DNA from 3 places in the Chryseobacterium sp. 22458 genome. Region 3 is predicted to be linked to each of the others. Evidence: riboswitches for the same ligand, from Rfam matches in the RefSeq annotation. Region 3 holds a riboswitch; each other region holds the start of a gene.
What was found. A riboswitch is a leader RNA that binds a small molecule or an ion and turns the genes downstream of it on or off. The one in region 3 is predicted to bind S-adenosylmethionine.

Region 1 (10,760 bases), on a different contig from region 3:
CCTGAAAAACTGTCTAATGGCGATGAGAATTTTGTAAAAATTGATATCAAAAATAATTACAGTTTTAAAATCAATACAAGAATTATTGATGAGATCCCGTTCCAGTTTCAGAAAAGGGACTTTTCAATTGAGAAAAAGATAGACTCCGGTGCCAATACCTTTTTTCAATATACATTAGAACCTAAAGAAAGAGGCGAATACCATTTTGGAGGTTTGAATATCTATGCTTCTTCACCTTTGGGATTCGTTTCAAGGAGATATACTTTTCAGAAAGATGCGGCACTGCCAGCTTACCCGTCATTTATCCATCTCAGAAAATATGAACTGATGGCCTTGCAAAGCGAATTTCTGATGGGTGGGATCAAGAGAGTCAGAAAATTGGGGCACACCATGGAATTTGAGCAGATCAAAGAATATGTTCCCGGAGATGATATCAGAACCATCAACTGGAAAGCAACTTCTAAAACCAACCGACTTATGGTCAATCAGTTTCAGGATGAAAAATCACAGCGTATTTTTATGCTGATTGATAAAGGAAGAACGATGAAAATGCCTTTCAACGGACTCAGCCTTCTGGATTATTCAATCAATGCTGCAATGGCATTATCACATATTATTATCCGAAAAGGAGACAGGGCAGGGATGATGACCTTCTCAAAAAAGGCAGAGAATAAAATTGCGGCCGATAATAAATCAGGACAGCTGAAAAAAATATCAGAAGCCCTTTATAATATTAAAACCGATTTCTTTGAAAGTGATTTCAACCGCTTGTATCAGGATGTAAAATATTCCGTCAATCAAAGAAGCCTTATTTTGCTTTTTACTAATTTTGAAACGCTGGACGGGCTTAACCGCCAATTGAAATACCTTCGTGGAATCGCCAAAAACCATTTACTGGTAGTCGTATTTTTCAAAAATGCTGAATTACAGACACTGATCAACAAAAACCCTGAAAATATGCAGGAAATCTATGATGAGATTGTGGCTGAAAAATTTGAATTCGAAAAAAAACTGATCATTCAGGAACTCCGTAAATATGGAATTTATACCGTATATACGCTTCCTGAAAATTTAAATATCGATGTTATCAATAAATATCTGGAGATAAAAGCAAGAGGAATTTTATAACTTTGCAATAAGCAATAAGCAATAAGCAATAAGCAATAAGCAATAAGCAATAATGAAAATAACACTTAACAGAATAAACGACGATTTTTTATTTGAATGTACAAACTCTCAGGGCAATTCTATTCTTTTGGATAACACTTCCCAGCCGGGAGCAAAAGGAGTTTCTCCGATGGAAAGTGTACTGATGGCAGTAGCAGGATGCAGCGGGATTGATGTGGTTTCTATTTTAAAAAAGCAGCGTCAGGAGATCAGAAGCTTTCAGGCGGAAGTAGAAGGAGAGAGAGTACAGGTAGATGATGCGAAGCCTTTTAAATCAATCAATGTGAAATTCCTTTTAGAAGGTGAAATTGATCCTAAAAAGGCACTGAAAGCTGCAGAACTATCTTTTGAGAAATACTGTTCCGTATCAAAAACATTAGAACCGAATGTAGAAATAGGATACGAAGTCTATGTAAATGGAGAAAAAATTTAATCTCTTATTTAAAAATAGAAAAAGCCGGATGATTTATCCGGCTTTTTTATTATTCATTACTCATTACTTATTAAAAAGTAAGTCTCGGTTTTATCAATTTCGCCACGGTGGCTGTCCATCCGGTCTGGTGTGATGCTCCAACACCTCTTCCGTTATCCCCATGGAAATATTCAAAGAAAGTAATATAATCTTTAAAATGCTCATCATAATTGAACTTCGGGTTCCCTCCGTTGAAGGCACGTTGCCCGTGTTCATCCTTTAAAAATATCGAGCATAGTCTCTTGCTGATATTTTGAGCTACTTCATCAAGATTTCTCTTATCACCACTTCCGGTTGGGAATTCTACCTTAAGGCTGTTGCCATAGTAATAGTGAAAACGTTGTAAGCTTTCCACAATCAGGAAGTTGATGGGGAACCAGATTGGTCCGCGCCAGTTGCTGTTTCCTCCAAACATCCGGCTGTCACTTTCAGCTGGAGTATAATAGACCATATTTTCAGTTCCATGTACAGAAAAAATAAAAGGATTCTCTTCATACACCTTAGACATGGCCCGGATTCCATAAGAGCTTAAGAACTCTTTCTCATCAAGCATTCTTGTGAGAACCTTTGTCAATCTGTTTTTACGGAGAATACTCATCAGGTGTTTTCTTCCATGGCCCTCTTCATCCCAGTGTGATACCAGTTTGGTGAGCTCAGGTTTGTTCTTTAAGATCCATTCCATTCTGCTTCTGAAATTCGGCATCTTTTCCAGTAAACGGTGATCTACTATCTCAACGGCAAACATCGGAATTAATCCCACAATACTTCTCAGCCTTAAAGAAACACTTTCCCCGTTCCCGAGCTGAAGTACATCATAGAAGAATCCGTCTTCCTCATTCCAGAGACCTTTTGTTCCGTCACCCAGATTTTCCATGGCCTCTGCGATATACAGATAATGTTCAAAAAATTTGATAGCCATATCTTCATATACCTGATAGTATTGGGCAAGCTCCATTGCTATCCGCATCATATTCAGGGCATACATAGCCATCCAGCTTGTTCCGTCAGCCTGTTCAAGGTGCTGCCCATCCTTTAGTACCATATTACGGTCAAAAGCTCCGATGTTATCAAGTCCCAGGAAACCTCCCCCGAAAATATTTTTACCGTTTTTATCCTTTCGGTTCACCCACCATGTAAAATTCAGCAGCAACTTCTGGAATACTTTTTCTAAAAATAATAAATCCGGCTTTCCATTGTTTTTTTCATCAATTTTAAAAACACGGAAGCAGGACCATGCATGTACAGGCGGATTCACATCACTCATATTCCATTCATAAGCCGGAAGCTGCCCGTTAGGATGCATATACCATTCTTTGGTGAGCAGTAAAAGCTGCCCTTTGGCAAACTCAGCATCAATGATGGAAAAAGGAACACAGTGAAAAGCCAGATCCCAGGTAGCATACCATGGATATTCCCATTTATCAGGCATGGAAATAATATCCTTATTATGAAGATGATTCCACTCTGTATTTCTTACATATTCATTGAAATTTCTCGGAGCTTCAAAATTCGGATCCCCTTTCAGCCACTTTCCGATATTGTAATGGTAGAACTGTTTGTTCCAAAGAAGTCCGGCAAATGCCTGTCTTTGAACATTCCTTTCATCTTCATGTACCGTATCATATTGAACTTCATTGTAAAATTCTTCTGTTTCAGACTTTCTTATACTGAAGGTTTCATCAAACCCTTCAAAAGGCTCCTCTGTTTCGTCAGGACATAATCTAAATTCAAAGACCTTAGATTGTCCGGCTCCAATAATCTCATCGATCAGAAAAGCAGCCTTAGTCCCTTTTTGCTCAGGATTTACCGTATCAGTTTTATGAATGACGAAATCATTAATCCCGTCTTTGTAGTAACTGTTTTCAGCCAATGGAGTACCGTAAAGCTTCGGGGTATTGGTTTCATTCTCACAAAATACACTTTGAGCATTTACGTTTCTCGAATAAAACTTTTTGATCGAAATACTGTCGTGCCCGATATTGATACTTCCGTCATCAGAAGCTGCATTCATTTCCGCTTTATAGGTATTATACCCCCATTTCCAGTTATTTCTGAACCAGGCAGTAGGTATTACGACAATAGGAGCGTCATTCCTGCTTCGGTTACAGATGGTAACTCTGGCCAGAATATCATTGTGATCTGCCTTACAGTATTCAATGAAAATATCAAAATACTCATCATTGTCAAAAATTCCGGTGTCAAAAATTTCGTACTCCGGATCCTGTTTACTTCTTCTTCCGTTTTCAAGTACAAGCTCATCATATGGAAATTCATTGATCGGGTATTTGTACACCATCTTCATATAGCTGTGGGTAGGTGTATTATCCAGATAATAAAAGATTTCTTTGATATCTTCGCCATGATTTCCCTGCGGATTGCTCAACCCGAAAAACCGCTCCTTTACAATTTTATCTTTTTTATTCCAGAATGAAAAAGCAAAACAGAAAAGCTGTTTCACATCAGAGATTCCTGCAATACCTTCTTCGCCCCAGCGATAGGCATAGCTTTCGGCATTATGATGATTGGTAAAGTTCCATGCATTTCCGTTCGGGCTGTAATCTTCCCGTACATTGCCCCATTGCCGGTTGCTTACATAAGGTCCCCAGTTTTTCCATTTGGTATCTTGTAATCTTTCTTTTTCGGCAGTCATAGGTAGTCATTTTTCAATACGAAGTTAGTTTTTTTGAAAAGTAATTCCAATTTTTTTCATCTGAATAATTCTTAATATGCTTCTGAAACACTTGTATTTAAGGGCTTTTTTAAATATTAAAATATTTTTATTTTGAAATTAAAAGAAAAGAACTACCTTTGCACCATTCGTTCATTCAAATATTGAAAATGTTATCAAGAAAGGTTGAGGGATTAGACCCGATGAAACCTTAGCAACCCTTTGTGAAAGCAAAGAAGGTGCTACGTTCTACCAAAATTATTTTGGACAGATAACTTACTGAAGTTCTTTTTCAGCCATTTCCTGTGGCATTTTCAATTGTATTAAAATAATAGAATTGAAAACAGAACTAAACTATATTAATCTTTCGTATCAAACAAATTCCCAAAAGGAATACCATATCCCGTTGAGCTATGAGCTTTTCGGGAAAGAGCTCTTTACGGCTCCCATTATTTTGATCAATCATGCCCTTACCGGAAACTCAACAGTATCCGGCGAAAAAGGCTGGTGGAAACAATTGGTAGGAGAAAATCAGATTGTTGATACCAATAGATACACAGTTCTGTCTTTCAATATTCCCGGAAACGGTTACGATCATTTTTTAATTGAAGATTATCAAGACTTCACCCCTTCAGATATAGCCAATCTGTTTCTGAAAGGGCTGGAAGCTTTAGAGATCAAAAATATATATGCCATTATCGGAGGCTCCCTTGGAGGAGGAATTGCATGGGAAATGCTGGCCAAACAGCCAAATCTTGCTGAAATATTTATCCCTATAGCATGTGATTACAGAACCCATGATTGGCTTCATGCACAATGTCTGGTTCAGAAATTTTTATTGAATGATAAAGATGAACCTTTACAAAAAGCGAGAATTCATGCGATGTTATGCTACAGAACTCCACAATCGCTCAATGACAGATTTCAAAATACATACAATCAGGAAAAACAGCGTCTGGAATCAGAAGACTGGTTGGTTTATCACGGTAACGCACTAAACGAAAGGTTTAGTTTAAAAAGTTACAAACTGATGAATCATCTCCTGATGAATATAAATGTTGCTGAAGAAGCACTGGAGAACATACAGGCACGAATGCACATGATCTCCGTAGATACAGACTTATTCTTCCCGGCTTCTGAAATCCGAATGTGCTTCGAGAGTTTAAAAGAGAAAAACAAGACTGTTTCTTATCACGAGATTCAATCAATACATGGGCATGATGCCTTCCTAATGGAATATCAACAATTAAATAATATCATAAAAAACATTTTATAAAGTAATGAAAAAGGCTAATGAAATAAAATTTTTAAAGAACAGATCAATCGTCAAATTTGAAGGTGAAGATTTCCTGGGAGAAATCGGGATTGACGGACGAATTTTTAAGGCGCTGACTTTAGCAAGGATCAGTGTAGGGGTGATCTCCCAGCAGGCGGTAGAAAACGGAATCTCCATACTGGTACATGAAAATGATGCGGAAAAAGCGGTAGCCTGTCTTATAGATGAATTTGAAGAAGAAAGAAAATCAGGAAAGGTTTCCCAGATCTATAGCATCAACAACGTTTCTGTTATTGGTTTCGTAGCAGAAGATTTCAACAAGGTTTTTGCCGAGCTGGCGAGAAATAATGTATTCCCGTTGCTTCTTAACCAGGTGGCAGGAGAAAACAGAGTCAATATTGTAGTTACTTCTTCTCAGGATGAGAAAACAAAGAACATCATAGAATCTGAAATTTTCAAAAAGCCTAAAACCGTTCATCTGGCCATTATAGGTCATGGAAATGTAGGAAAAACATTGATTCAACAGGTTTTGGAGTCTGCAGAAGAAATTAAAAAACGTAAAAAGATAGATCTTAAAGTAGTTGCAGTAGCCAACTCTAAGAAAATTGCTTTCAACAAAAAGGGATTTGATGCCAATTGGACTGATGAGGTTTTAACAGCTGAACATCCATCGAATGTTGAAGAATTAATCAATTTCTCCAACGAAAATCAGTTGGAAAATCTGATCGTTGTGGATAACACCGCAAGTAAAGATTTTGTGAAAAACTATCATGCTTTGGCAGAAAACGGATTCGATCTTGTTTCTTCCAACAAAATTTTCAATACTCTTCCGATTGAAGAATACAGAAAACTAAGATATACGTTGAGCAAAAACAACAGACGTTATCTGTATGAAACCAATGTGGGCGCAGGATTACCATTAATTGATACCATCAAATTGCTGCATCTTTCAGGAGAAAATATTACAAGAATCAAAGGTGTATTCTCAGGAACATTAAGCTATGTGTTCAACAATTTTTCTTTGAGAGACGATAAATTCTCAACAATCATCAATGAAGCTCTGGAAAAAGGATATACAGAACCGGACCCAAGAGAAGACCTGTCAGGAAATGATGTGGCAAGAAAATTATTGATCCTGGCCAGAGAATTAGATCTGATCAATGAATTTGAAGATATCAATATTCAGAATCTGGTTCCTGAAAGTCTTCTTTCTGTTTCAAAACCGGAATTCCTTACGAGACTGGAAGAGTTAGATGAAGAATACCAGAAAATAAAAGAAAACCAGGAACTTGGTCATGTGTTGAGATATGTAGGTGATTTACATGGTGACTTACAGAAAGACAAAGGCGAGTTGGATGTAAAACTGATTTCTGTACCTGCCACTTCAGCTTTAGGACAGTTGAAAGGTTCAGATTCAATCTTTGAAATTTATACTGAAAGCTACGGTGAAAACCCAATCGTGATTATGGGAGCCGGAGCCGGAGCTCAGGTAACGGCAAGAGGAGTATTCGGAGATATTTTAAGAGTAAGTGAAACAAAATAAATCAATTCATCAGTAAATTGACAATTAAAACTATATGGAAAATTTCGAAACATCAGCAATAAGAACCCAGACTGAAAGAACTCAGTTTGATGAACATTCCACTCCACTATATCTTACTTCAAGCTTTATTTTCCAGGATGCAGAAGATATGAGAGCAAGCTTTGCAGAAGAAAAACCCAAAAACCTGTACAGCCGTTTCTCTAATCCGAATGTAAGCGAATTCACAGAGAAAATTGCAAAAATGGAAGGAGCAGAAGCAGGATATGCATTTGCCACAGGAATGGCTGCCATTTATTCAACATTTGCAGCATTATTGAGCGCTGGAGATCATATCGTAAGCTGTCAGTCGGTTTTCGGATCTACTCACACGCTGTTCACCAAGTATTTCCCAAAATGGAATATTGAGACCACTTATTTCAAAGCTGAAGACGCAGAGAACGTTGAGCAGTATATCAAACCCAATACGAAAATCCTATATCTGGAAACCCCTACCAATCCTGCGATTGAAATTCTTGATCTTGAGTTTTTTGGGCAGATAGCCAGGAAACATAATCTGATCTTTATTGTAGATAACTGTTTTGCAACACCTTATCTTCAGCAACCGATTAAATATGGTGCGGATGTTGTTGTACATTCTGCAACGAAACTGATTGACGGACAGGGAAGAGTATTGGGAGGAATAGCAGTAGGAAAAGCAGACCTGATCAGAGAAATCTATCTTTTTGCAAGAAATACAGGACCTGCATTATCCCCTTTTAACGCATGGGTGTTGTCAAAAAGTTTGGAAACATTAGCAATCCGTGTAGAAAAACACTGTGAAAATGCTTTGAAGGTTGCTGAATTTTTAGAAGCACATCCAAACGTTGAGCTGGTAAAATATCCATTCCTTAAATCCCACCCAAGCTATGAAGTGGCCAAAAAGCAGATGAAGCTCGGAGGAAACATTGTTGCCTTTGAAATAAAAGGAGGAATAGAAGGAGGAAGAAACTTCTTAGACAAAATACAAATGTGTTCATTGTCTGCGAATCTGGGGGATACAAGAACGATCGTTACCCATCCGGCCTCTACTACACACTCTAAACTGTCAGACGAAGAAAGAAACGAAGTGGGAATTACTGCAGGACTGGTACGTTGTTCGGTAGGTTTGGAAAATGTAGATGATATCATTGCAGACCTAAAACAGGCTTTAGATTAATCAAGGTTTAACCCAAAGATAGAACGAAACCCTATCAGCTCACTCAACAACTATAAAGAAGATGACAAATATAGAATCATTAAACAAAGCCCTCAAAGAACGCATCCTTGTCCTGGACGGAGCCATGGGAACCATGCTGCAGCGATATAAATTTGAAGAAGAAGATTACCGTGGTGACCGGTTCAAAGATTGGGAACATCCTGTAAAAGGAAACAATGATTTGCTTTCCCTTACCCAGCCTCAAGCTATTGAAGAAGTTCATAAAAAATACCTTGAAGCGGGAGCTGATATCATTGAGACCAATACATTTTCAGGAACAACAATCGCCATGGCAGATTATCACATGGAAGATTTGGTTTATGAACTGAACTATGAGTCTGCGAAAATCGCCAGAAAAGCATGCGATGAATACACTGCAAAGAATCCGTATAAACCAAGGTTCGTGGCAGGATCCATCGGCCCTACCAACAGAACGGCAAGCTTAAGCCCTGACGTAAATGACCCGGGATACAGAGCCATTACGTTTGAAGAACTGAGAGTCGCCTACAAACAACAATGTGAAGCTTTATTAGACGGAGGTTCAGATATCCTGCTCGTAGAAACCATTTTTGATACCCTGAATGCCAAAGCTGCTTTGTTTGCCATTGATGAATTACAGGAAGAAAGAGGAATTAAAATTCCGATCATGGTTTCCGGAACCATTACCGATGCTTCAGGGAGAACATTGAGCGGGCAGACTGCTGAAGCCTTTCTGATCTCAGTTTCCCACCTGAATCTATTAAGCGTAGGCTTTAACTGTGCTTTAGGAGCAGACCAGTTAACTCCTTATCTGGAAACCCTGGCCCATAATTCGGAATTTTATGTTTCGGCTTATCCGAATGCAGGTTTACCAAATGCTTTCGGGAAATATGATGAAACTCCTGAAGATATGGCCAGACAGATTAAAGAATATGCAGAGAAAGGGCTGATCAATATTATCGGGGGATGCTGCGGTACAACACCTGAGCATATCAAGGCAATTGCAGATCTGGTAGAGACTTATCCACCAAGAAAATTGAAAGAATTTGTATGATCAGATAGATTTTTTAAATTAAAATCAAGAATGAAGGCTGGGTTATAAATATTATCTTTAAATAAACCACAAAATTTAATATAATGGAAAAGCCGAGTTACTTAAAAGATTCAGATGATGCCAGATTGTTCAATGAACTGAGAAAGAAAGTAAATCAACGGGTAGAAGAAATTCCTGAAAACAGGGATATTTATATTAAGATAAAGGCGGTTATTCTGCCACTGATCTATCTCGGTTTATATTTTTTCGCAGTCTTTAATGCCGAAAAACATTGGCTGTATATACTCAGTTTTGTTTTAATGGGAATCTCTCTGGTTTTAATTTATTTAAATCTGATCCATGAAGCAGCCCATAATAACATCTTTAAAAGTAAAAGACTGAATGGGGTAGTGCTGCACATTTTTGATTTCGTAGGGGCCAACTCCTATATCTGGAAGAAAAGACATATTGCAAGCCATCATGCCTATCCGAATGTGGACGGATGGGATACGGATATTGAGCAGAGCGGTTTGCTTTTGATTGTCCCATGGATTAAAGCAAAAGGTATTCAGAAGTATCAGGATAAGTTTTTCTTTTTAGTCTATCCGTTGTATTTGTTCAACTGGATGTTTATAAGAGACTTCAGAGACTTCTTTGATAAGGAAAGGGTGATTTTAAAGACACAGGGAAAAATACCGGTTATTGAAAAGGTAAAAATGATAAGCTATAAGCTGTTTTACTTTTTTTATCAGATTGTAATCCCTGTTGTGTTCTTTAAAGTATCAATAGGATTGGCTTTGGGAGCCTGGTTTTTACAGGTTATTTCAGCAAGTATTTTTGCATTGTTTGTTTTACTGCCTCTGCATCCGCTTCCTGATAATGCCTTTCCAAAATTAAATAAAGACAACGGTCTTCCTTTCAGCTGGCTTCATCACCAGTTTGAAGTGACCAATGATTTAAAAGAAAATAACTGGTTTGTGAGAAACTTGTTGGGAAATTTTAATTTCCATGTTGCCCATCATCTGTTTCCGAACTACAGTTATATGTATTACAATGAGATCACAGAGGAAATTGAACAATTTGCAAAAGAACATGACCTGGCTTATAAAAGATTTCCATTGATCACTGCTTTAAGCAAGCATAGGGATTTATTGAGACAGAATGCCAATAATGCCTACTATATTTTAGAAGAATAAAATGAAATATTTAAGATTATCAGGCCTTGAGCCTCTTATCATAACGCCGGAAAGTAATTTCATCAACGTAGGTGAAAGGACGAATGTTGCCGGGTCCAAAAAATTTTTAAGACTCATCAAAGAGGAAAAATTCTCTGAAGCATTAGACATTGCCCGCCATCAGGTAGAAGGAGGCGCCCAGATTTTGGATGT
Region 2 (10,760 bases), on a different contig from region 3:
CAGGAAAGAGTGTATAACTTTAGCGTATTCTTTTCAGATTATGGGTATTCGTGGCTTGAAAATTGTTTGGAAGAGATGGTGGTTCAAGATTCCAAATTAATAATTGTTGCCATTTAATTTTAAAGAAGTATTTTTGTAAATTATAATTATCGAATATGATAAAGAGGTTTTTTATTCTATCCAGTTTATGTATGGTTTTGGGAGTTTCAGCCCAGAAATCACATACGGTTGTACAAGGTGATAACCCTTACAACATTGCCAGAAAGTATGGAATGACTGTAGATGAATTGCTGAAGCTAAACCCAAAACATAAAGATGGCAAGCTGGCTATCGGAGATGTTTTAACCATAAAATCAGATAAAGCGGCAGCTCCGGTTACCAAAACTCCGGTAGCTGAAAAGGTACATACTACAGCAGGAACCGCAGTAGGTAAAATTGTATTGCAGCCTAAGCAAACGATCTATGGAATTACAAAACAGTACCGTATTTCTGAAACCGATTTAAGAAAACTGAATCCTGAACTGGATTCCCATATGAAAATCGGAGATGAGATTACATTACCTCTTGCAAGCATTAAAAAATATGGTGATCAGCAGACTGTAGTGGCAACTGCTAAACCCGTGGAAACACCAGTTGAAAAACCAGTAACAGCTACACCGGCAGCAGAAGGAGAAACATATGTGATCCAGGCCAAAGATAATTATTACAGAATTACAAAACAGTTTGGAATCAGTCAACAGGACCTTTTTGCTTTAAATCCGGGATTGGAAGAAAAAGGATTGAAGCCTGGCGAATCCATTAAAATCAAAAGATCAAATACAAATACGAATACAGATTCTGTTACTGAACCTGCAAATCCAAAAGAAAAGATGGATTCAGGGAACGAAAAATCATCAGCTGCATCCAATGTTGCAGCTGGGGACGATTATGTAACTTATACCGTTCAGCAGGGAGATACTGTATTCTCTATTGTCAATAAATTTGGGGTAAGCATCGATGAGCTTATTGCATTGAACCCCGAACTTTCAAAAGGATTGAAAACCGGCATGGTTTTAAAGATCAAAAAGCAGGATGCAGCCTATAGTAAGAAAAACGGTGATGCATTGAGTGTGATCTTAATGCTTCCTTTTGGGTACAGCACCAACGAAACCCAGTACAGAGGAATGGCTCTTGACTTTCTGACGGGAGCTAAGCTTGCTATTGAAAGAAATGCAAGAGGAGGCCAGAAACTCGATATTAAAATTGTAGATTCAGGAAATGAAGCTTCATTCAAAAACTCTCTGACTCAGATTAACCCTGAGAATACGGATTTGATTATAGGTCCGTTCTTCAAGTCGAATGTAATTGATGTTCTGGATTTTACTAAAAATCAAAAAATACCGATTGTGGCACCTTTTGCCAACACTCCGGAATTATATAACTACAGCAATCTGATTATTGTTGAAACCAACAACCAGACCTACGCAGATAAAATCGTAGAAGAAGTAAAAGGAGTATATTCTAACCAGAAAATATATGTAGTGGCAGATTCTAAAAAAGAAAATGCCAACTATATCAAAGCAGGTCTTGAAAAAGCTGTTAAAAATCCTGAAGTAATCATCGTGAATTCTCCGGCAGATATTCAGCTTGACCAGAATATGATGACAGGGCAGTCTGCCCCGGTTATTGCTATCCTGGCTAATGATGATAATAGTACAGGTGATGCTTTTGCCAATAAAGTAATTGCTTTGTCTAAAGAAGTACAGGGAGTAAAAGCTTTTAGTATGTTCTATTCTCCCGTTTTCGAAAAGAAAGTGGATGATCTGAGCCAGGCAAGTCTGGTATATCTGATGGACAGAAAGATCAATACCGAAGGTAATTTTGAAAAAGAAATCCTTGCAGCTTATAAAACCAAATATTGCAAAACACCACCAAAATATGCAATCGTAGGATTTGATGTGGTAAACGATATGCTGACGAGAGAAAATAAAAAAGGAGAAATCTTTAAGCAGATGAATAAAGTACAGACTCAGCTTGCAACAAAATTTGAGTTTGTAAAATCAAAAGCTAACGGAGCGTATGTCAATACAGGATACAGAGTCATCAGACTGGTACCTTAAATGATTTACAGTTCCCAGAAGAATATTTCTTAACATTATAGTTATATTTGCATAATATTTAATTCAATACATGAAAGCACTTGTATTTCCAGGGCAGGGTTCTCAGTTCGTAGGAATGGGAAAAGAATTGTATGATTCTAGAAAAGATATTAAAGATCTGATGGAATCTGCCAATGAAATTTTAGGTTTCGATATTCTTTCCATTATGTTCAACGGAACGGATGCGGATCTTAAGAAAACCGAGGTTACCCAGCCTTCAATATTTATACATTCAGTAGCAGCATTAAAAGCAGTAAATGGTCTTGGAGCTGAAATGGTAGCAGGACACTCTTTAGGAGAATTTTCTGCATTGGTAGCCAATGGCGTTTTATCATTTGATGATGGCCTGAAGCTGGTGTCAGAAAGAGCTAAGGCAATGCAGGCAGCTTGTGATGCTAATCCAAGTTCTATGGCAGCTATTTTAGGTTTAGAGGATGCTAAGGTTGAAGAAATCTGTGCACAGATCAGTGGAATAGTAGTTCCGGCTAATTATAACTGCCCGGGGCAATTGGTAATTTCAGGAGAAACAGCTTCAGTGGAAGAAGCATGTGTAAAACTGAAAGAAGCAGGAGCAAAAAGAGCATTATTATTACCTGTAAACGGAGCTTTCCACTCACCTTTGATGCAGCCGGCACAGGAAAGACTGGCGGCAGCTATTGAGAAAACAAAATTCAGAAAAGCAACCATTCCTGTATACCAGAATATCACGACTACAGCAGTAACGAACCCTGATGAGATCAAACAAAACCTGATCGATCAGCTTACTGGTCCTGTAAAATGGACGCAGTCTGTACAAAATATGATTAAAGACGGTGCATCAAACTTCGTAGAAGTAGGACCGGGAAAAACCCTTCAGGGATTGATCAAAAAAATTGACGGATCGGTAGAAGCTGCTTCTGCAATCTAATTAAGAAAAAATATGAAAGCGATTTTTTCACCGGGCAAGCTTATGCTTACTTCAGAATATTTCGCTATCGATGGAGCTCTTGTCTTAGCGGTACCTACCAGGCTGGGACAAGAGTTTTTTTTTGAAGAAAAAAATGATCACCAGTCTTTAATTTTCTGGGAAGCGCTCCATCAAAATAAACCATGGTTAAAAGCTGTCATTGATTATAAAAACTGGCAGATCCTTGAAACCAATATTCCATCAGGTGCTGAATTTATTCTGAAAACTTTAAAAAATGTTCAGCAGCTTTCTTCTGTCAAATTCAAAAACGATTTTACCTATCATCTAAAAACAAACCTTCAATTTCCGGCAGATTATGGCCTGGGAAGCAGTTCTACTTTAATGAATAACCTTGCTGAATGGGCAGAAATTGATCCTTTTCATTTAAATACAATCAGTCTTGGGGGGAGTGGATATGACATTGCCGTGGCTAAAGAAAAATCTGCGGTCCTTTTCCAGAGTAAGCCTGAGATTCAATATGAGAAGGTAGATTTTAATCCTTCTTTTAAAAATGAATTAATTTTTATTCATTTAAATCAAAAGCAGGACAGCCGGGAAGGAATCAGTTTTTATAAGTCGAAAAAGAAGTCGCCGGAACTGGTGAACGAATTTTCAGATATCACAAAGAAAATTTTATTATGCAGTGAATTGGAAAATTTTTCCGAATTACTGATGATTCATGAGCGGAAAATTGCTGATTTTCTTGAAATTCCTACAGTTAAAGAAAAAATATTCTCAGACTGCCCTGTATTTGTCAAAAGTTTGGGCGCATGGGGCGGAGATTTTGTGATGAGTGCCAAATTTGGGGGCTATAAAGACTATTTTTGGGAGAAAGGTTTTACAACCGTTTTTGAATGGTCAGATATAATTAATTTATAATCAGTAAATTACAATCCCGTTTTTTTATTTGTCATTCTGACTTATATCAGTATATTTAAACCACCTTTAACAAATAATTAATATTATTTTTGTTGAAGACAATAAAGAAATAGAAAATATAAGTAAAATGAAAAACACTAAAATCATCCAGGATTTAGAGAAATTAGGGATTAAAGGAAACTATGATGTAGTGTATAATCCTTCGTATGAAGAATTATACCAGGCTGAAGTTTCTCCTGAAAATCAGGGGTTTGAGAAAGCGGAACTTACGGAATCGGGCGCGGTATCAGTAAAAACAGGAATTTTCACAGGTCGTTCACCTAAAGACAGATATATTGTTCAGGATGATGTTACAAGAGATACAATTTTCTGGGATGGTAAAGTAAACTTACCTACAACAGCGGAAATTTTCGGGTCTTGTAAAGAACTAGTGCTGAACCAGCTTGCTGAATCTAAGAAAATTTATGTAGTAGATACATTCTGCGGAACCAATGCAGATACAAGACTTAAAGTAAGATTTATCGTTGAAGTAGCATGGCAGGCGCATTTTGTTACCAACATGTTTATCCGTCCTTCTCATTATGAGCTTGAAAACTTTGGAGAGCCTGATTTCACAGTAATCAACGGTTCTAAAACAACAAACCCGAACTGGGAAGCTCAGGGATTGAATTCTGAAAACTTTATCATGTTCAACCTTACTGAAAAACTACAGATCATCGGAGGTACATGGTACGGAGGTGAGATGAAGAAAGGAATGTTTGCTATGATGAACTATTACCTTCCATTAAAAGGTATGGCCTCAATGCACTGCTCTGCCAACGTAGGGGAAAAAGGTGATGTAGCTCTATTCTTCGGTCTTTCAGGAACAGGAAAAACTACTTTATCTGCAGATCCGAAAAGATACCTTATCGGAGATGATGAGCACGGTTGGGATAATAATGGAGTATTCAACTACGAAGGAGGATGTTACGCTAAAGTAATTGACCTGTCAGAAGAAAAAGAACCGGATATCTTCGCTGCAATTAAGAGAGATGCACTTCTTGAAAACGTTGTTGTGAACAATGGAGTAGCAGATTACACAGACGGATCTATCACTGAAAATACCAGAGTTTCTTACCCAATCTATCATATCAACAAAATTGTATTGCCTTCTAAGGCAGGACATGCTAAAAAAATTGTTTACCTTTCTGCGGATGCATTCGGAGTACTTCCTCCGGTTTCTATCCTGAATGAAGACCAGGCTCAATACCACTTCCTTTGCGGTTATACCTCTAAATTAGCAGGTACTGAAAGAGGAATTACAGAGCCTCAGCCTTCTTTCTCTCCGGCATTTGGTGAAGCGTTCCTGACATTACACCCAACGATGTATTCTAAAACATTGATCTGTAAAATGAAAGAACACGGCGCTAAAGCTTATTTGGTAAACACAGGATGGAATGGTACAGGTAAGAGAATCTCTCTGAAAGATACAAGAGCGATCATCGATGCGATCATTGACGGTTCTATCGATAATGCTCCTAAAACCCAGGTTCCGATCATGAACCTTGAAATTCCTACTGAACTTCCAAATGTTTCTACAGGTATTTTAGATCCTAGAGATACCTATGCAGACGCTTCAGAATGGGAAGAAAAAGCAAAAGATCTTGCTTCAAGATATATCAAAAACTTTGAGCAGTACTGCGATACTGAAGAAGGGAAGAGATTAATCGCTTCAGGTCCTCAACTTCAGGAACAAACTATCTAATAAGATTTTTACAGATACAGGAAAGCCTCATCAAAAGATGAGGCTTTTTTATTTACCTGTCGCAGCAATCATTCCCAGAATAGAAATCTGCGTAATCTGTCAAATCTGCGAGAAAAATATTATACTTTGCATGAATCATTAGAATGATTCAGCATTAGGCTTACTTTAAACTGAAGATAGCCAATCTGTAGCCATCCATTCCAAACCCGGATAGGACAGCATCTGTACAGGCTGCCGTTACAGACTTCTGTCTGAATTCTTCTCTTTTGTAAATATTGCTGATGTGAACTTCAATCTTAGGTTTTCTGATGTTCTTCAAACAATCGGCTATTGCATAAGAATAATGAGTGAAAGCTCCCGGATTGATCACCACTGCATCAAAATCATCTTCCTGAAGCCTGTTGATCAGCTCACCTTCAATATTAGACTGATAATAGGATAGTTCATGAGTATGAAACTCAGACTTCAGTGTTTCCAAATAATTTTCCATGGAAACAGTTCCATAGATCTCAGGTTCCCTGGTGCCTAAAAGATTCAGGTTAGGTCCGTTTATAATCAAAACTTTCATACTATAAAATTAAAAAGTTTTTTTAATAAGAAGTCAAAAAAATCAGCCAGGTTTTTTATTTTCTGTCTTTGAATTATTTTTAATGATATTTATCATACTTATGGAAACGTTAAATCTTTAAACGCTTGGTTTCAAAAGGTTTTAATAAAATCTTATGTTAATTTTTGTAAAATTTCTATTAAAAAATAAATAAGTCTACTTGTTTTGTGGACTAAATATTTATAGCTTTGCAAACATAATTTCGATCGGCTTATAAAGAAAGATGGAGGGAACTGACCCTGCGAAATCTTAACAACCTGCTACGGTAAGGTGTTACATTCAGCCTGTAAAAGGGAAAATAAGCATTTGGTTTATCGTATTTATCGATGCCCTTTGCTGACTTTTCTGCAAAGGGCAAAGTTTTAATATTTGATAAACAAAATTGATTATGATTAATAAAAATCTATTTAATTCTAAAATTTGGATCCCACCGGTTGCGGCATTTTTCTTAGGTGTTGTAAGTGTAAACGGACAGGTCTCCAAACCGAAAAAAGATACACTCCGTGAAAAAGAGATTGACGAAGTTGTCGTTGTTGCTTATGGAAAAGCTAAGAGAAACAGCTATACCGGTTCAGTAGCAACCATTTCCAGTGATAAAATTAACAATAGACCTGTAACCAATATTACCAAAGCCCTGGAAGGACAGGTGCCGGGAATCCAGACAACGACATCTTCAGGGCAACCGGGTGCCGTTGCTACGATCAGAATCAGGGGTATTGGTTCGGTAAGTGCCTCCAGCGATCCGTTATATGTAGTGGACGGAATTCCTTTTGACGGAAATCTGAATGCTATAAGCCCTAGTGATATTGAATCCATCAGTGTTTTGAAAGATGCTACTGCAAGTGCTTTATATGGTTCAAGAGGTGCCAACGGAATTATTATCATTACAACAAAATCCGGGAAAAAAGGAGAAGCAAAAGTAAACCTTAACATCAGCCAGGGGTTCTCGGGAAGAGCGGTAAAAGATTATGAGCAGGTAAGCACAGATCAATATTTTCAATTGTATTGGGAAGCTCTGAGAAACGGATATAGATCTGATAAAATATCTTCTCAGCAGGCTTCCCAAATGGCTACAGATAACCTTGTTTCAATGCTTGGAATAAACCCTTATGGTCCCGGGTATTCAAAACCGGTAGGAACGGATGGTAAATTATTGCCGGGAGCAACTCCGCTATGGAATGATGACTGGAGAGATGTTTTACAGAGAACGGCTTCAAGGAACCAGGTAGATCTTGATATCAGCGGCGGAAGTGAAAAAAGCAATTATTTCTTTTCCCTTGGGTATCTGGATGATAAAGGAATGGCTATTGAATCAGGATTTAAAAGATACAATACGAGGTTAAAGATCAATTCGGAAGTAAAAAAATGGTTAAACATTGGGATAAACCTGAACTATACCAACAGTGTTCAGCAGGCTCCTACCTCATCAGATTCCAAGGCAAGCAATGTGATTCAGGCTGCGAGAGTTGTTCCTTCATTTTATCCTTACTATGAAAGAAATCCGGACGGATCTTTTGTGTTGGATGCTGCCGGAAACAAGATTTATGATTTCGGAAAATACAGACCCAGCAGTGCGCTTCAGAATCAAAACCTGGCTGCATCTTTACCGTTGGATAAAAATGAAAACAAAGAAGATAATTTTTCAGGAAAAGGATTCATGGAATTTACTTTCTTACCGGAGTTAAAATTCAAAACGAGTTTTTCCGTTGATCTTGTTAATTATAACGGCCATTTTTACTCCAATCCGCTTTTGGGGCAAGGTACAGAAATTGGTGGGTCTGTGACCAAATCCAATACCAGAACACTTTCTTATACAACGAGTAATATCCTGACCTATGATAAGAAGTTCGGAAAACACCATATCAATGTTTTAGCCGGACAGGAATTTTATAAATACGACTATCAGACCATCTCCGGATCAAGAAGCGGTTTCTCCCTGCCTTACTACTATGAGCCGGATGCGGCTTCATTATTGGTCAACTTCGGGGGATACAGCAATAAGCTGAGTTTGTTGAGTTACCTTGGAAAAGTAGAGTATGATTATAATAATACCTATTTCCTTTCCGCTTCAGGAAGAGCAGACGGTTCTTCAAGATTTGCCTCTGACAACAGATGGGGGAGATTCTGGTCTGTGGGAGGATCATGGAAGATATCCAATGAAGATTTTATTAAGAACCTGAATGTTTTCAACCAGTTGACACTACGTGCAAGCTACGGAGGACAGGGGAATGATAAATTGCTGCGTCCAAACGGGCAGTCTCTGTATTATGGATATCAGGAGCTGTACAGAATACTGACCCTTGGCGGGGAAGCGGGGACAACCCTGGAAAAAGCAGCAACAAAAAACCTTAAGTGGGAAACCAATCTTAATATGAACGTAGGGCTGGAATTTGCGATCCTGAATAACAGAATTAAAGGGAATATCGAATATTTTAAAAGAAAAAGCCAGGACCTTCTGTTCAACGTACCGGTTGCTCCATCTTTGGGGATCAGTGATTATCCGGCGAATGTAGGAACAATCCAGAATACAGGTTTTGAATTTTCACTTTTCACCACTCCGATCAGGAATGAGGATTTCCAATGGAATGTGGATGTTAACCTGAGTACTTTAAAAAATAAAGTGACCAAATTACCCGGAGGACCACTTGTGGTAGGAACCAAACAGCTGAGAGAAGGAGGTTCCGTATATGATTTCTTTATCCAGGAATGGGTAGGCGTAGATCCAAGCAACGGAAAGCCATTGTGGAAAACCATTTCTAAAGATGCAAACGGAAACGAGGTGGAAGGAACAACTTCAGAGTATTCAAAAGCAACGAAAATAATACAGGGATCTGCATTGCCTAAACTGACAGGAGCAATCAGTACCAGCATTAATTATAAAAACTTTGATTTCTCAGGATTACTGACTTTCAAAATCGGAGGAAAGATTCTGGATGGAGATTATACTTCGCTTTTACATAACGGAAGCGCCGGAGGACGTGCATGGGGCGTGGAAATGCTGAACAGATGGACTCCTGAAAATCCTAATACGGATGTTCCGGGACTAAGCACTACAACCAACAACTGGACTTCAACGTCTTCAAGATTCCTGTATTCGGGAACATATGCGAGACTTAAAAATGTAAGTTTAGGGTATACATTGCCTTCTGATTATTTTGAAAAGATAGGATTGAAAAAATTCAGAATTTACATTCAGGCAGAAAATCTTCTGACTTTCTATAAACACAAGGGAATGGATCCTGAACAGGCACTGGACGGTACAACGTATTTCAGATATCCGGCAATGAGAACGATCACTTTTGGTCTTCAGGCAACTCTTTAACCTTTTAAAATTAAAACAATGAAAAAATTAAAATATTTATCCTTTGCAGTTATTGGATTGTGGTCGCTGACAAGCTGTGAAAGTGACCTGACTACCGCTCCAACAGATCAGGCAAACAGTGAAGAAGTCTTCAAAACGGCTGAAAGTGCAGAAACGGTAATCAACGGTACGTGGGCAAAATTCAATAATGATGGAACAACCTATGCTAATATCGGTTACTCCACAGTTCTGAGAGCGAGCGATGCTATGGGAAGTGATGTGGCCATCCTTAGAAATAAATACGGATTTTCAGCTGCCTATGATTTTACCGAAATGGTTAATACTACAGCCGGAAGACCGTTATTTATCTGGACGATGTTGTATTCAACCATCAATAATATGAACAATGTTATTGCAAGAATTGACGGTACGGAAGGAAGCCAGGAAAAAAAGGATCAGGTAAAAGGACAGGCAAAAGCTTTACGTGCTTTCTGTTATCTGAATATTGCGAGCTTTTACCAGTTCAGCTACCTTAAGGATAAAACAGCTTTGACGGCTCCCATCTATACGGAACCATCCACAATAAATACACCGGGAAGAAAGAAAGCAAGCCTGGAAGAAATTTATACATTGATTAAAAGTGATCTTACAGATGCAGACAATCTGTTGAAAAACTATTCAAGAAATAATAAAGATAAAATCAACATAAATGTAGTTAATGGGCTTTTGGCAAGAACCTATCTGAATACCGGTGAATGGAGCAAAGCTGCCGATGCTGCAAGAACAGCAAGACAGGGGTTTTCTTTTATGGCTCCGGAAAAATATAAAGAGGGATTCAATGATATTGAGAATGCAGAATGGATCTGGGGGCATAGACAGACTCAGGAGCAATCAGACGCAAGTTATGCATTCCATTACCTGGATGTGTCTTCATCAGGAAGTTTCTATTATAGCTTTATGGCTGATCCATACTTTAAAGATTTGTTTGATGCGAATGATATCAGAACTCAGTTATTTTCATGGGATGGACAGAAAGGAAGAGAAGGATTGCTGAGGTATGCAAAGTTTAAATTTAAGCCCAATCTTATTGCTGATATCGTGTATATGAGAGCTGCTGAAATGTACCTGATCGAGGCTGAAGCTGA
Region 3 (10,760 bases):
CCTCTTTTTTAGTCTGGTTCAGGATATTAGGATCCTCTTTCGCCAGTTTATTCTTTGTCGGAATCTTGTAATTGATGGAAATTCCAAAGTTTCTTGAGTCATATTTGGATCTCAGCATTGCACTCTCTCCCAATGGCGGATTAGAACGTACCTGCATGATCTGTCCGTTGAAAATATCATTGGCAAAAACAGATACAGTAAGGCGGTTGTTCATAAACTTCTTTGTTAAGGTAATATCTAAATTATTGTTGAACGGCTTTTCTGCTGTAAAGTAGAAATATCCTGCTTTAGGAGTCAGATAGCTGTAATTAGCTGTCAGTTTAATATCTTTTGGAAGAAGCAACTGAGTCATCACATTCAAAATCCAGAACCCTTTATTGTTGAGGTTATCAATCTCATGTTTCTGATATCCTGCATAGATGTACATGAAATTCATCTTGTCAGGATTGAAGTTAGATTTCATAATTTCACCTATCGATTTGGTGAAAATCTGAAACGGAACAGGAAGACCTACATTGAAATTGTGAATTTTCATATTTGAAATATTCATCTGCTGGTTGAATAGTTTTCTGCCGTCTTTTCTGATAATCTGTGCTACCTGGTTATTTGCTGAACTTACACTATACCCGATGAATGCATAATCGAAAGCTGAGATTTTTATTTCATAATTATCAAAAATAGTAGGCTGTAGATTCGGGTTACCGTTTACTTCCGTATTAGGGCCGTAGAATGTTACGTTATTAGGGTTTAAGGCAGAAATACTAGGCAGACTTATTTTTCTGTTGTAATTGGCGGCAATATAAACCTGACTCATCATATTATACTGCACACTTGCATTGGGGAAAAGCTTGAATTTATTGAAAGGAGTCAGATTAGCTTCTGTGAGCTTTCCTTCTTTATTGAAAAACCTTGTTATCCCTGAAATATCATAATTTTCAGCCCTTGAACCCAAGGTGAAATCAAACTTCTTCAGTTTAGCCTGAAATTCCAAATACGTAGAGGCGGTCTGTCTCTGGTATTCAAGATTGGTTAAGCCAAAACTTTCAGTATCGTAATCCTGTCTTTCATACAACCCTCCAAAGCTTACTTTTCCACCATCAAGAAGTTTGATAGGTTGAGCGTAATCTACTTTGAAATTGGCAATATTCATCACGGATTTATTGTTCAGCAGATCTTTTACGCCACTCATAGCACTGTTAATTGGAGGCTGGGGATCCGCTGCAAAATTTCCATCCTGAAAGAAATTGTCCTGAGAAAATTTACTGTCTGATCTTGTATAACCAAACTGAAAGTCCAGTTTTTGAGATTTATCTGCAAAACGTTTCTGATAGGTTACAACAGCTTCCTGTCGCAAATTATTCGTATGGGCAACATCTGAAGAAGTATAAAAAGCCTCTCTCAGATCATCTTTATTATTATCAAAAGGTAAATCTCCATGCCCCTTACTCAGTGTGTAATTGTCATTATTATTGTGATAAATATCGTAGTTTAATAATAGACGGTCCTGTCCTAAATCGAATGTTAACCCTGATTTTGCAAAATAACCTCTTCCCAATCGATCCGTATTGCTGTCCAGAAGCTCATCCTGCTGTGCATTCAGCATGCTTTCACGGTAGTTTTGCCCTACATTCAGCTGCCAGCCGAAATATTTATTTCTTGCATTCAGATTGATTGAATTGGTTGTTCTGCTTCTGTATTTATCATAATTCGAGAATGAATAATTCCCGGAATACGTTGCTGTTAAATACTTATTGGCATTTTTATTCGTAATAATATTCATGATAGCCCCTCCTGAGGTTGCCGGGAATTCGGCTCCGGGCTGAGTGATCACTTCTATTCTTTCTACAGAATTGGCAGGCATTCCTTCAAGAAAAGAATTTAATTCGTTGGAAGTAATATTCAAAGGCCTTCCGTTCAGGAAAACGTCCAGCATTTTTCCCTGGTACATCATTCCTGCAATATCCGTTGCAACAAGCCCCGGGAGTTTTTTAATTCCTTCCAGCACGTTTCCGTTATTCAGTTGAGGTTGTTCGGAAAAATCAAAAATAGTACGGTCTGCCTTTTGTTCAACGGCTTTTTTAGTTTTGGTGATTACCACCCCTTCAATTTGTTTCTCTTTAGAAGCAGCATTCTCTTTTTCCTGAGAAAAAGCAAATACAGAACCCAAAAGTGACAAAGCGAATATAGTTTTTTTCATAATGTTTTTACTGATATCCGGTTAGACGCAGAAAAAGATCATTTGTTACTGTAAAATATTGAAAATCGAAAATTTAGGCTAAATATTTTTTTATTTCCGAAATAATTATATCTTTGCCGGGTAATTATCAAGAATCTCTAGATGGGATAGCAACCTGCAAAAACAAGCAAGGTGCTGCAAGCGATAAGCCGGATCTTCCGGAAAAAATGTTTATCATTCTATCATTACTCCCATCTTGAATTTTTTGTTTTAAAGCTAAAATCAAATGTTTAAAAAGAAGGGAAATCACATTTCATCAGTACTTTTTTATTCTTCGGATCATGAAGTGAATCTTCATTACTCTGATATGTTCTCATGCCATTTCTACATGCGCATGTGTTGTTGTTTCTAGCCATTCTATTTCCAAAAAATAATACAAACTTTTCGAATGCTCCGGTAACCTTACAATTTTAGGGTTACAGGAATTGTATTGCCTAAAAAAACTTGACAATAAAAAAAATAACAACATGCATAATTTCAGAAAAAAAATTTTTGTTCCTTCCATTGCGCTTATCTCTACATTTTATTACGCTCAGAAGGATACTTTACAATCTAAAAAAATAGAAGATGTGGTGATCCTTGGATCAAGAGGTTCAGGAAGATCATTAACAGATACTCCGGTGCCGGTGGATATCATCAATATTTCAAAAATTTTAAAACAAAGCCCGAGCAACAGCATCAGTCAGGCTTTAAATTATATTGTACCTTCATTTTCATCAACTTCTCATACGGTTAACGACGGAACTGATTTTGTAGATCCTGCGCTCCTGAGGGGATTAGGCCCTGATCAGGTTCTGGTTCTTGTAAACGGAAAAAGAAGATATCAGTCTTCGCTTATTAATGTTACCCTTACCCCGGGAAGAGGTTCTGTGGGAACCGACCTTAATGCTATTCCTGCCTTTGCTTTAGAAAAGATTGAGGTTTTAAGGGACGGTGCTTCTGCCCAATACGGTTCCGATGCCATTGCCGGAGTGGTAAACCTGGGATTGAAAAAAAGACTTGGGCTTTCCGGACAGGTATTTTTAGGAGGGTATGCTTCTCCTGTTACCAATAATTTCTCTGGTGGGATAGATGGGCAGACGATTTCTGTAGATCTTAATTATGGAGCCAAAATAGGGAAAACAGGATTTTTTAACGTTACTGGTTCTGCCCAATACCGTGATCCTTATTCAAGAGCCGGAGTGAGAAACGGGGATATTTTCAATGCCTATAATGCAATTCATTACAGAGCTTTACAGGATGGAGTAAATATTGATGGACTCTATAAAAATATTACCAATACTCCCAATTCCCAGCAGATTATCAATACAATTAAGCAATATGCAACCAAAGTAGATTATTTTGGGAATGATTTTCAGTCTCAGATCTCAGAGGCAAATAGCATTTCTGATCTTCAGAATATACTGGGCAGAGATTTTACCTCTCAGGAACTTAATTACAGAGGCCTGGAGAGAAAAGATTTCAGTCTGAGAGCAGGGCAGTCTAAATTACAGTCAGGGCAGCTCTTTTTTAACTCTGAAATTCCTGTTAATGATGAATGGAAAGTGTACTCATTTGGAGGCTACAGCTACCGCCTTGGAAATGCCGGGGGATTTTACAGGCTTCCGAACAATGAAAGAAATATAAATTCAATTACCCCCAACGGATATCTTCCTCAGATTGAAGCGACGGTAAATGACTATTCTCTTGCTGCCGGAATTAAAGGCAAATGGAACGGCTGGAATGTAGATTTCAGCAATACATTTGGGAAAAATACCTTCGGTTTTGGGGTCGTAAATACCTTTAATGCATCGCTTACCGATAGTTCTCCAAGAACCTTTGATGCAGGAGGATCTGAGTTTTCACAAAATACAGTCAACCTGGATTTTTCCAAAAAATATGATGTCCTGAAAGGGTTGAATATTGCATTTGGGGGAGAATACAGGCACGAAAATTATAAAGTAAATGCCGGAAAAGAAAATTCTTATGCCTCATACGATATTTTTGGCCGTGTGGTAACCGCTCAAACGCCTGAAAATGAAAAAGTAACTGACTTCTTTAACAATATAAGACCAGCCGGAGCACAGGTTTTCCCAGGTTTTAGTCCGGAAAATGCAGTTTCAGGAAACAGAAACAGTATTGCAGCTTATGCTGATGCCGAGCTGGAAGTTACTGATGGGTGGCTGTTGGAGGGAGCTTTACGGTATGAGAATTATTCAGACTTTGGGTCTACATTCAATTATAAGGTGGCAACCAATGTAAAGCTGGCTCCCAATCTGAACTGGAGAGGAGCTGTTTCCACAGGGTTCAGAGCGCCTTCATTGGCTCAGATCTATTACAGCTCTACTTCCACTTTGATCCAGCAGGGGGTAACAACACAGGTAGGTACTTTCAGAAATAAATCTGAAGCTGCCCAGGCATTGGGGATTCCAAAATTAAAACAGGAAACATCACAATCTTACAGCACAGGAATTACATGGAAGATTCCGGCATTAAGCCTGACTTTCACAGCAGATGCTTATTTAATAAAGATTAAGGACAGAGTCGTTTTAACTGATCTTTTCTACCGTCCTGACGGAAGTTTTACTCCTGGTTCAGATCAAGCCGTTTTACAGAATGCTTTTGATCTCGCAAGAGCAAGCGCTGCCAACTTTTTTGCCAATGCAGTAGATTCTCAGACAAAAGGACTGGATATTACTATTTCCCATAACTCAAAAATTTCATCAGGGGTTTCTTTAGAGAATAATCTGGGAATCAACTTCAATCAGACTAAAAGAATCGGAGATATCCATGCCTCACCGAAATTGGTAAGCCAGATCAATAATTATTTCTCAGAACCCAACAGAATTTATTTTGAAGAAGCTGTACCGCGTGTAAAAGCTACATTAGCCAACACGGTAAGGGTTTCCGGCTTTACTTTCGTACTGCGCAATTCATTCTTTGGCAAAGTGACTGATGCAGATGTGGTAGATGCTAATTTTGATGGAGTAAAGGGAAGTACAGAACATTTTATCCTTAACAGTCGTTTGGTAACAGATCTATCTGTAGGTTATAATTTTAATAAAAATATTTCAGCAACAATAGGAAGCAATAATATCTTAAATATATTGCCTTCTAAAAGCCCTGATATACCTTCATTAACAGCAGATAATCAGTTTGTCTATTCCAGACAGGTTTCCCAATACGGGATAGGGGGAAGATTCTTATTTGCAAGAATTGAATTCAGTTTCTAAATATATTTGCTTAGAAGTTTTGAGTACAAAAGACAGAGACCGGATCTCTGTCTTTTATTTTTTATTTATTTCAGTGATGAAAATTCTATAAAATCATATTCTGCGGAAGAGGTAAAAAGCTGTCGTAATACTGCAGCATGTCCATTTCCGGCTATCACAAGAATTCTGTCTTCACTGTTGTGCGGAATGTTTTGGATATTTCGGAACATCCTCAGGTTTCTGCTGTACCAGTAAAGCGCAAGCATATCAGCACCATCATATTCTCTTAGTTTAAAATCACCGCTTAGATAGGCTCCATATCCGTACTCGTGGCTTTCTTTTGAATTCATATAGGTAAAAGTGTCCAGTAGAGATTTAAAATTTTTAGGCTCAGAACTCTTGTAGAAGGCTATAAACTGTTGAGAGATCTGATCATCACTTCTGAAGTCGTAATCCTTGCTGAGATTTTTAAAAAATGCAGAATCAGTTTTTCCAAAATGTTTTTCAAGATCATCCAGAATAGACTCAGCATCAATACTGAACAATTCGTTGATTTTAAGTTCACCGGCTATTCTCATCGCAAGCTGATAACGCTCATCTCTTTTGTCACGGTGCTTACCTTCGTTATATTCCTTCAGCTTTTGATTGGCCTTCCAGTTTGGCCAGGCTTCTATTGCAATCTTTGTAGGTTTAAATCTTTTGATATATTCTACAAGTTCAGTGACTTCTTTTGCTGTTTTAGGAGAAAGTACATCTACCTGATCTTCTTTATTGGTTTTATGGGCATCAAGATTAGGATAATCGAAATGGAATGAACCCACCACCAAAACTTTCGTCTTTGGGTTTGTAAAATAATCTGAAGGTTTCTTTTGTGCAAATACTGATGTAGAAAGGCAAACAAGAAAAATATAAATTAAGGTTTTCATGAGTTTATTTTTTTTAGTTACTATTAAATTATTGTGCACGGTTTTTCTCTTCGAAATTCACCGCTCGGTTATTTGATTTTATTTTTTGGTTTCCAAAATTATAGGTGATGCTGAGTACCAGTCTTCTGGCATCCCAATAATTGTTGAAAGACTGTGTATTATCTGAAAAATATGCCTCTCCTTTATATCCGGACTGTTTAAAAATATCACTTACCGAAAGATTGATCTGTACCGCTTTTTCTACAAGACTCATTTTGATTCCGGCGTCCAGGCTCGCCCTGTTTCTGATAGAGGAGTATCCGTCACGGGAAGGGAGATTATGCCAGTAATTTACAAACAGGAAGAAGGTTTTGGCCTTATTGAGCTGAAAAGTATTGTTGGTGGAATAATAAAACGATTGTCCGTTTTTGGGAACAGCATTAAATTGCGTGATCTGCGTTTCATTATAGCTGAATGAAACTGAAGTATTACTTTCCCAGATCTTAAAAAATGTATCCGTATAATTGAGATTAATCCCATACTTATCCTGATTATAATAATTGTAATAGGTGCTGGTAATATCTTTTCCGTCCAGAAAAGTGATCTGGTCAAAATTATTGACGGTTCTCTGGTAATAAAGATTGGCAGATAATCTGTTTTTAAAAATATAATTGAATTCTATATTATGATTGAAAGAAGGCTGTAAGCTTGGGTTTCCGGAATAATAAGTTCTTGGATTGGAGTACCATCGGAACGGGTCCAAAGCCCGGAAATAAGGACGGTTGATCCTTCTGGAATAATTAATACTGAACTGGTTATTTTCATTAGCTTTATAGGAAATATAAGCCGTAGGAAAGAATTTTCCATACTTGTTTTCAGATTCAGTCTGAATAATAGGTGAAAAACCGTTGGTTTGCGTGTATTCATAACGAAGCCCGGCTTTGGCAGACCATTTTTCACTGATATCCTTACTGGCACTGATGTATGCGGCATAATTTTTCTCTTTGTAATTAAAAAGGTTACTTCTGCCAGGATCTATGATGTAATCGTCCTGAATCAGATTAAAATATCCTATATCCGAACCATTGGAAAACTGACTGTATTTTGCTCCTGTTTCTATCTGCACCTTTTTAAAGTTTAATGTAAGATCAGCCTGCCCCGAATAAATTTTATAATCTACAGAAGAAAGATTTCGCACCACCTGAGCTGTATTGTCTGTCAGATTTCTGGTGGTAAAATTGACATTATTATCAGGCATATTCCCATAATAATTGGCCCCGAGGCTCAATTTATGTTCCCCGAATTTCTGGTCAAAATATAAATTCAGCATCTGTGATGTAAAAACAGAACGGTGTTTAGAATCCGTATCGGTTTGTAACGTCCGGATATTATTGGTAAAATAGCTTTGCTCTGACCTGATATCCATATCGGAATGACCTTTTGAAATATCATACACCAGCCCGATATTGGCATTTTTAGACAGTGAATAATCGAAATTGGCATTTAATCCAAGGCCGTCATTCATATCCCGTCTGTCATCCCTGCTGATAGAAGAATTCTGTCCGATGATCTTATAATTTTCCACGGAACGTTTATCTGCATCATATCCCAGAACTTTTACAGAGGCTTTCCATTTTTCATTTTGATAATTTACACCAGCCACACTGGTGAATCCTGCGTATGTTTTCTGAGTATAGTTCGTATTCAGGTAGCCGTTCCATCCGAGATTCTGGTTTTTTTTGAGAACGATATTGATGATTCCGCTATTTCCCTGGGCATCATATTTTGCCGGCGGGGTGGTGATTACCTCTATTTTCAGGATGTTTTCTGAACGGAGGTTTCTCAGATAGTTGATAAGCTCAATGCCGGAAAGATTAAGTATACGGTCATTTACCATCACAGAAACACCATTTTTTCCTGCAATAGAGAGAAGGCCTTTATCTTCATCAACTTTCAGTAAAGGGGTTCCGGCAAGCACTTCCATTCCGGAGCTTCCCTGAGAAAGCATGGAGTTCTGGACATTGTAAACCAAACGATCTACTTTACGCTCTACCAGGGCTTTCTTTCCGTTTACCGTAACAACTTCTATTGTACGGACATTGATGGTGTCTTTAGTTTGGCCTGCTGCAAACGAACAAACTAAAATTGCTATAGAAAGAATATGTTTTTTCATAGTATATAAATGACATTTTAGAAGATGAATATGTTACATTTCCTGAACAAAAGTATGAGTCACACTTTTTTGTAGAAATAGCCATTAGATGAACCGTTATTTTAGGGAGATGAAAATAGTTTGGTCGGAAAAAAACAGCCTTTTGTCGATAAAATATTGAAATATGATATTCCGGAGGTTTATATTTGAATATGAAATCGCTATTAACAAAATTTTCTAGCAAATAAATATGCGTGAAGATGGCGATTGCATATGACCTTTGAAAAAAATAAACATCTACATATGAAAAGAAAGCAGATTGTATGGCTTCAGATTCTCTATTGGGGATTTGATTTTTTTGGCTCGGTTATTACCCCTTTTTATTTTTTTCCGGAGGAGCTTAACTATCAGATAGGTGTTCTCAAGATTACCTATTTTGTAGTAAGAATACTTAGTTTCTATATTTTATACTTATTTGTTTTTCCTAAAATTTTCAAACCTGACAGGCTTTATACCGCTGTCTTTGTTTTTCTGTTTGGCCTTTTGTCTTTTGCAGGACTGCGCTATTTATTGGAAGAACTCATTTTGCCGGTAACATTTGGATTCCGGAATTATAATGAGGATACGGGACTCACTTACTATTTTTTTGATAACCTTTATAAAAGTACTCTTACAACTTTTATTGCCGGAATTTTATGGATACTGGAAAAATACGGTATCGCTGAAAACGATAAAAAACAACTTTTAATAGAGAAAAGGCAGGCTGAACTTCAGGCACTGAAAACCCAGATCAATCCTCATTTTATTTTTAATTCATTGAATAATATCTACTCCCTTGTTTATCAACATTCGGATAAGGCATTGCCGGCTATTGAAGAGCTTAGTCAGCTTTTAAGATACAGTACAAAAGATCTGGAGAAAGACTTTATAACTCTTGATAAAGAAGTAGGGTATATCGATAGCCTGGTTGCACTGGAAAAACTCAGAATCAAAAATCCTGAATTACTCATCACAGAGAAAGAAATTGAATATCCCCATCTTAATATTTCACCGATGCTGTTGGTTCCATTCGTAGAGAATGCCTTTAAGCATGGTGATTTTCGGAATAAGGGCTTTGAAATGAAAATTTCTGACCATGATAAGATCCTGCATTTTTATCTTTTAAATTTTAAAAATGAAAAAGTAAAAGACACCGTCTCAGGAATAGGGATAGAAAATGTGAAAAAAAGACTGGAGATTTTATATCCGGATCATTATGAACTGAATATAAAAAATACTGAAACAGAATTTGTTGTAGATTTAAAAATTGATTTACGAAATGAATAAGATTAAATGCATTATTGTAGATGACGAACCGCTGGCAATTTCTTTGTTGGAGCAGTATGTAGAGAAAATACCTTTTCTTGAATTGGTTTTTTCTGCAGAAAATCCTATTCAGGCTTTAGAATATATTAAGAATAATCCTTCTGATCTGATTTTTTTAGACATTATGATGCCTGAGCTCACAGGAATCAATTTTATGAAAATTTTAGGAGACAGACAGAAATATATCCTGACAACTGCGTACTCAGAGTATGCCTTGGAAGGCTACGAACATCATATTATTGATTATCTTCTGAAACCCATTTCTTTCGAGCGTTTTCAGAAAAGTGTTATAAAAGCTCAGGAACGGTTTTCTTTTCAGGCCGCAGAAAATACCCATTTCTTTGTTAAATCCTCGGGGCGGCAGCATCGTATCTGCTTTCATGAGATCCTTTATATTGAAAGTATTAAAGATTATGTGAACATCCGCACAGAAACAGAAGAGTATATCGTTCTTGATACCCTTAAATCAATGGAAAGTCAGCTTCCCGACAGATTCATACGTATCCACAAATCTTTTATTATCAATCTTGATAAAGTGAAAAGTATTGATGTAAAGAAAGTAATATTAGAAGGTTTTGAAATTCCGATAGGAGATAGCTATAGGAATAACCTTTTGGAGAAATTAAAGTAACGTAAATCTTATCGTTTTTCAATTCCGCATAAATCTTGTGTAATCTGTTGTCTTATTTTAAAGCGGGCTAATATCCACTTCTATTGTATAACATACACTCAAAGGCAGTCTATTATTCAATCATCTTTAACGCAAAATCCGCAAAAATTTTTATCAATAATTTATAAACGTTCGCAAGGGCGTTACACTCAGCAAATAAAAGGTGATGCTATGCTTTGATGAATCAAATGCCATCGTGAACAAAATATCCGAAAATTTTATTCAAACCCTTTGCGATTCC

Region 1: linked by a shared signal. The riboswitch ahead of ACTJJF_RS10980 (alpha/beta fold hydrolase) and the one ahead of ACTJJF_RS18145 (TonB-dependent receptor plug domain-containing protein) in region 3 are both predicted to bind S-adenosylmethionine.
Region 2: linked by a shared signal. The riboswitch ahead of ACTJJF_RS11795 (SusC/RagA family TonB-linked outer membrane protein) and the one ahead of ACTJJF_RS18145 (TonB-dependent receptor plug domain-containing protein) in region 3 are both predicted to bind S-adenosylmethionine.

What each region holds. Positions count from the first base shown of each region.
Region 1 is NZ_JBQEOA010000003.1:9,149-19,908, reverse strand. Features, by position in the region: gene ACTJJF_RS10995 (DUF58 domain-containing protein) at 1-1,128, shown strand, start outside; gene ACTJJF_RS10990 (OsmC family protein) at 1,181-1,600, shown strand; gene ACTJJF_RS10985 (MGH1-like glycoside hydrolase domain-containing protein) at 1,671-4,289, opposite strand; SAM riboswitch class I at 4,478-4,585, shown strand; gene ACTJJF_RS10980 (alpha/beta fold hydrolase) at 4,645-5,583, shown strand; gene ACTJJF_RS10975 (ACT domain-containing protein) at 5,588-7,126, shown strand; gene ACTJJF_RS10970 (O-succinylhomoserine sulfhydrylase) at 7,161-8,321, shown strand; gene ACTJJF_RS10965 (homocysteine S-methyltransferase family protein) at 8,383-9,393, shown strand; gene ACTJJF_RS10960 (fatty acid desaturase family protein) at 9,477-10,568, shown strand; gene metH (methionine synthase) at 10,570-10,760, shown strand, end outside.
Region 2 is NZ_JBQEOA010000003.1:181,198-191,957, reverse strand. Features, by position in the region: gene bshC (bacillithiol biosynthesis cysteine-adding enzyme BshC) at 1-117, shown strand, start outside; gene ACTJJF_RS11820 (LysM peptidoglycan-binding domain-containing protein) at 156-2,099, shown strand; gene fabD (ACP S-malonyltransferase) at 2,170-3,045, shown strand; gene ACTJJF_RS11810 (GYDIA family GHMP kinase) at 3,058-3,963, shown strand; gene pckA (phosphoenolpyruvate carboxykinase (ATP)) at 4,091-5,707, shown strand; gene ACTJJF_RS11800 (type II 3-dehydroquinate dehydratase) at 5,868-6,275, opposite strand; SAM riboswitch class I at 6,523-6,619, shown strand; gene ACTJJF_RS11795 (SusC/RagA family TonB-linked outer membrane protein) at 6,703-9,636, shown strand; gene ACTJJF_RS11790 (RagB/SusD family nutrient uptake outer membrane protein) at 9,655-10,760, shown strand, end outside.
Region 3 is NZ_JBQEOA010000005.1:148,739-159,498, forward strand. Features, by position in the region: gene ACTJJF_RS18140 (outer membrane beta-barrel protein) at 1-2,197, opposite strand, end outside; SAM-I-IV-variant riboswitch at 2,317-2,414, shown strand; gene ACTJJF_RS18145 (TonB-dependent receptor plug domain-containing protein) at 2,704-5,448, shown strand; gene ACTJJF_RS18150 (DUF5694 domain-containing protein) at 5,514-6,353, opposite strand; gene ACTJJF_RS18155 (TonB-dependent receptor domain-containing protein) at 6,382-8,505, opposite strand; gene ACTJJF_RS18160 (sensor histidine kinase) at 8,788-9,810, shown strand; gene ACTJJF_RS18165 (LytR/AlgR family response regulator transcription factor) at 9,803-10,480, shown strand.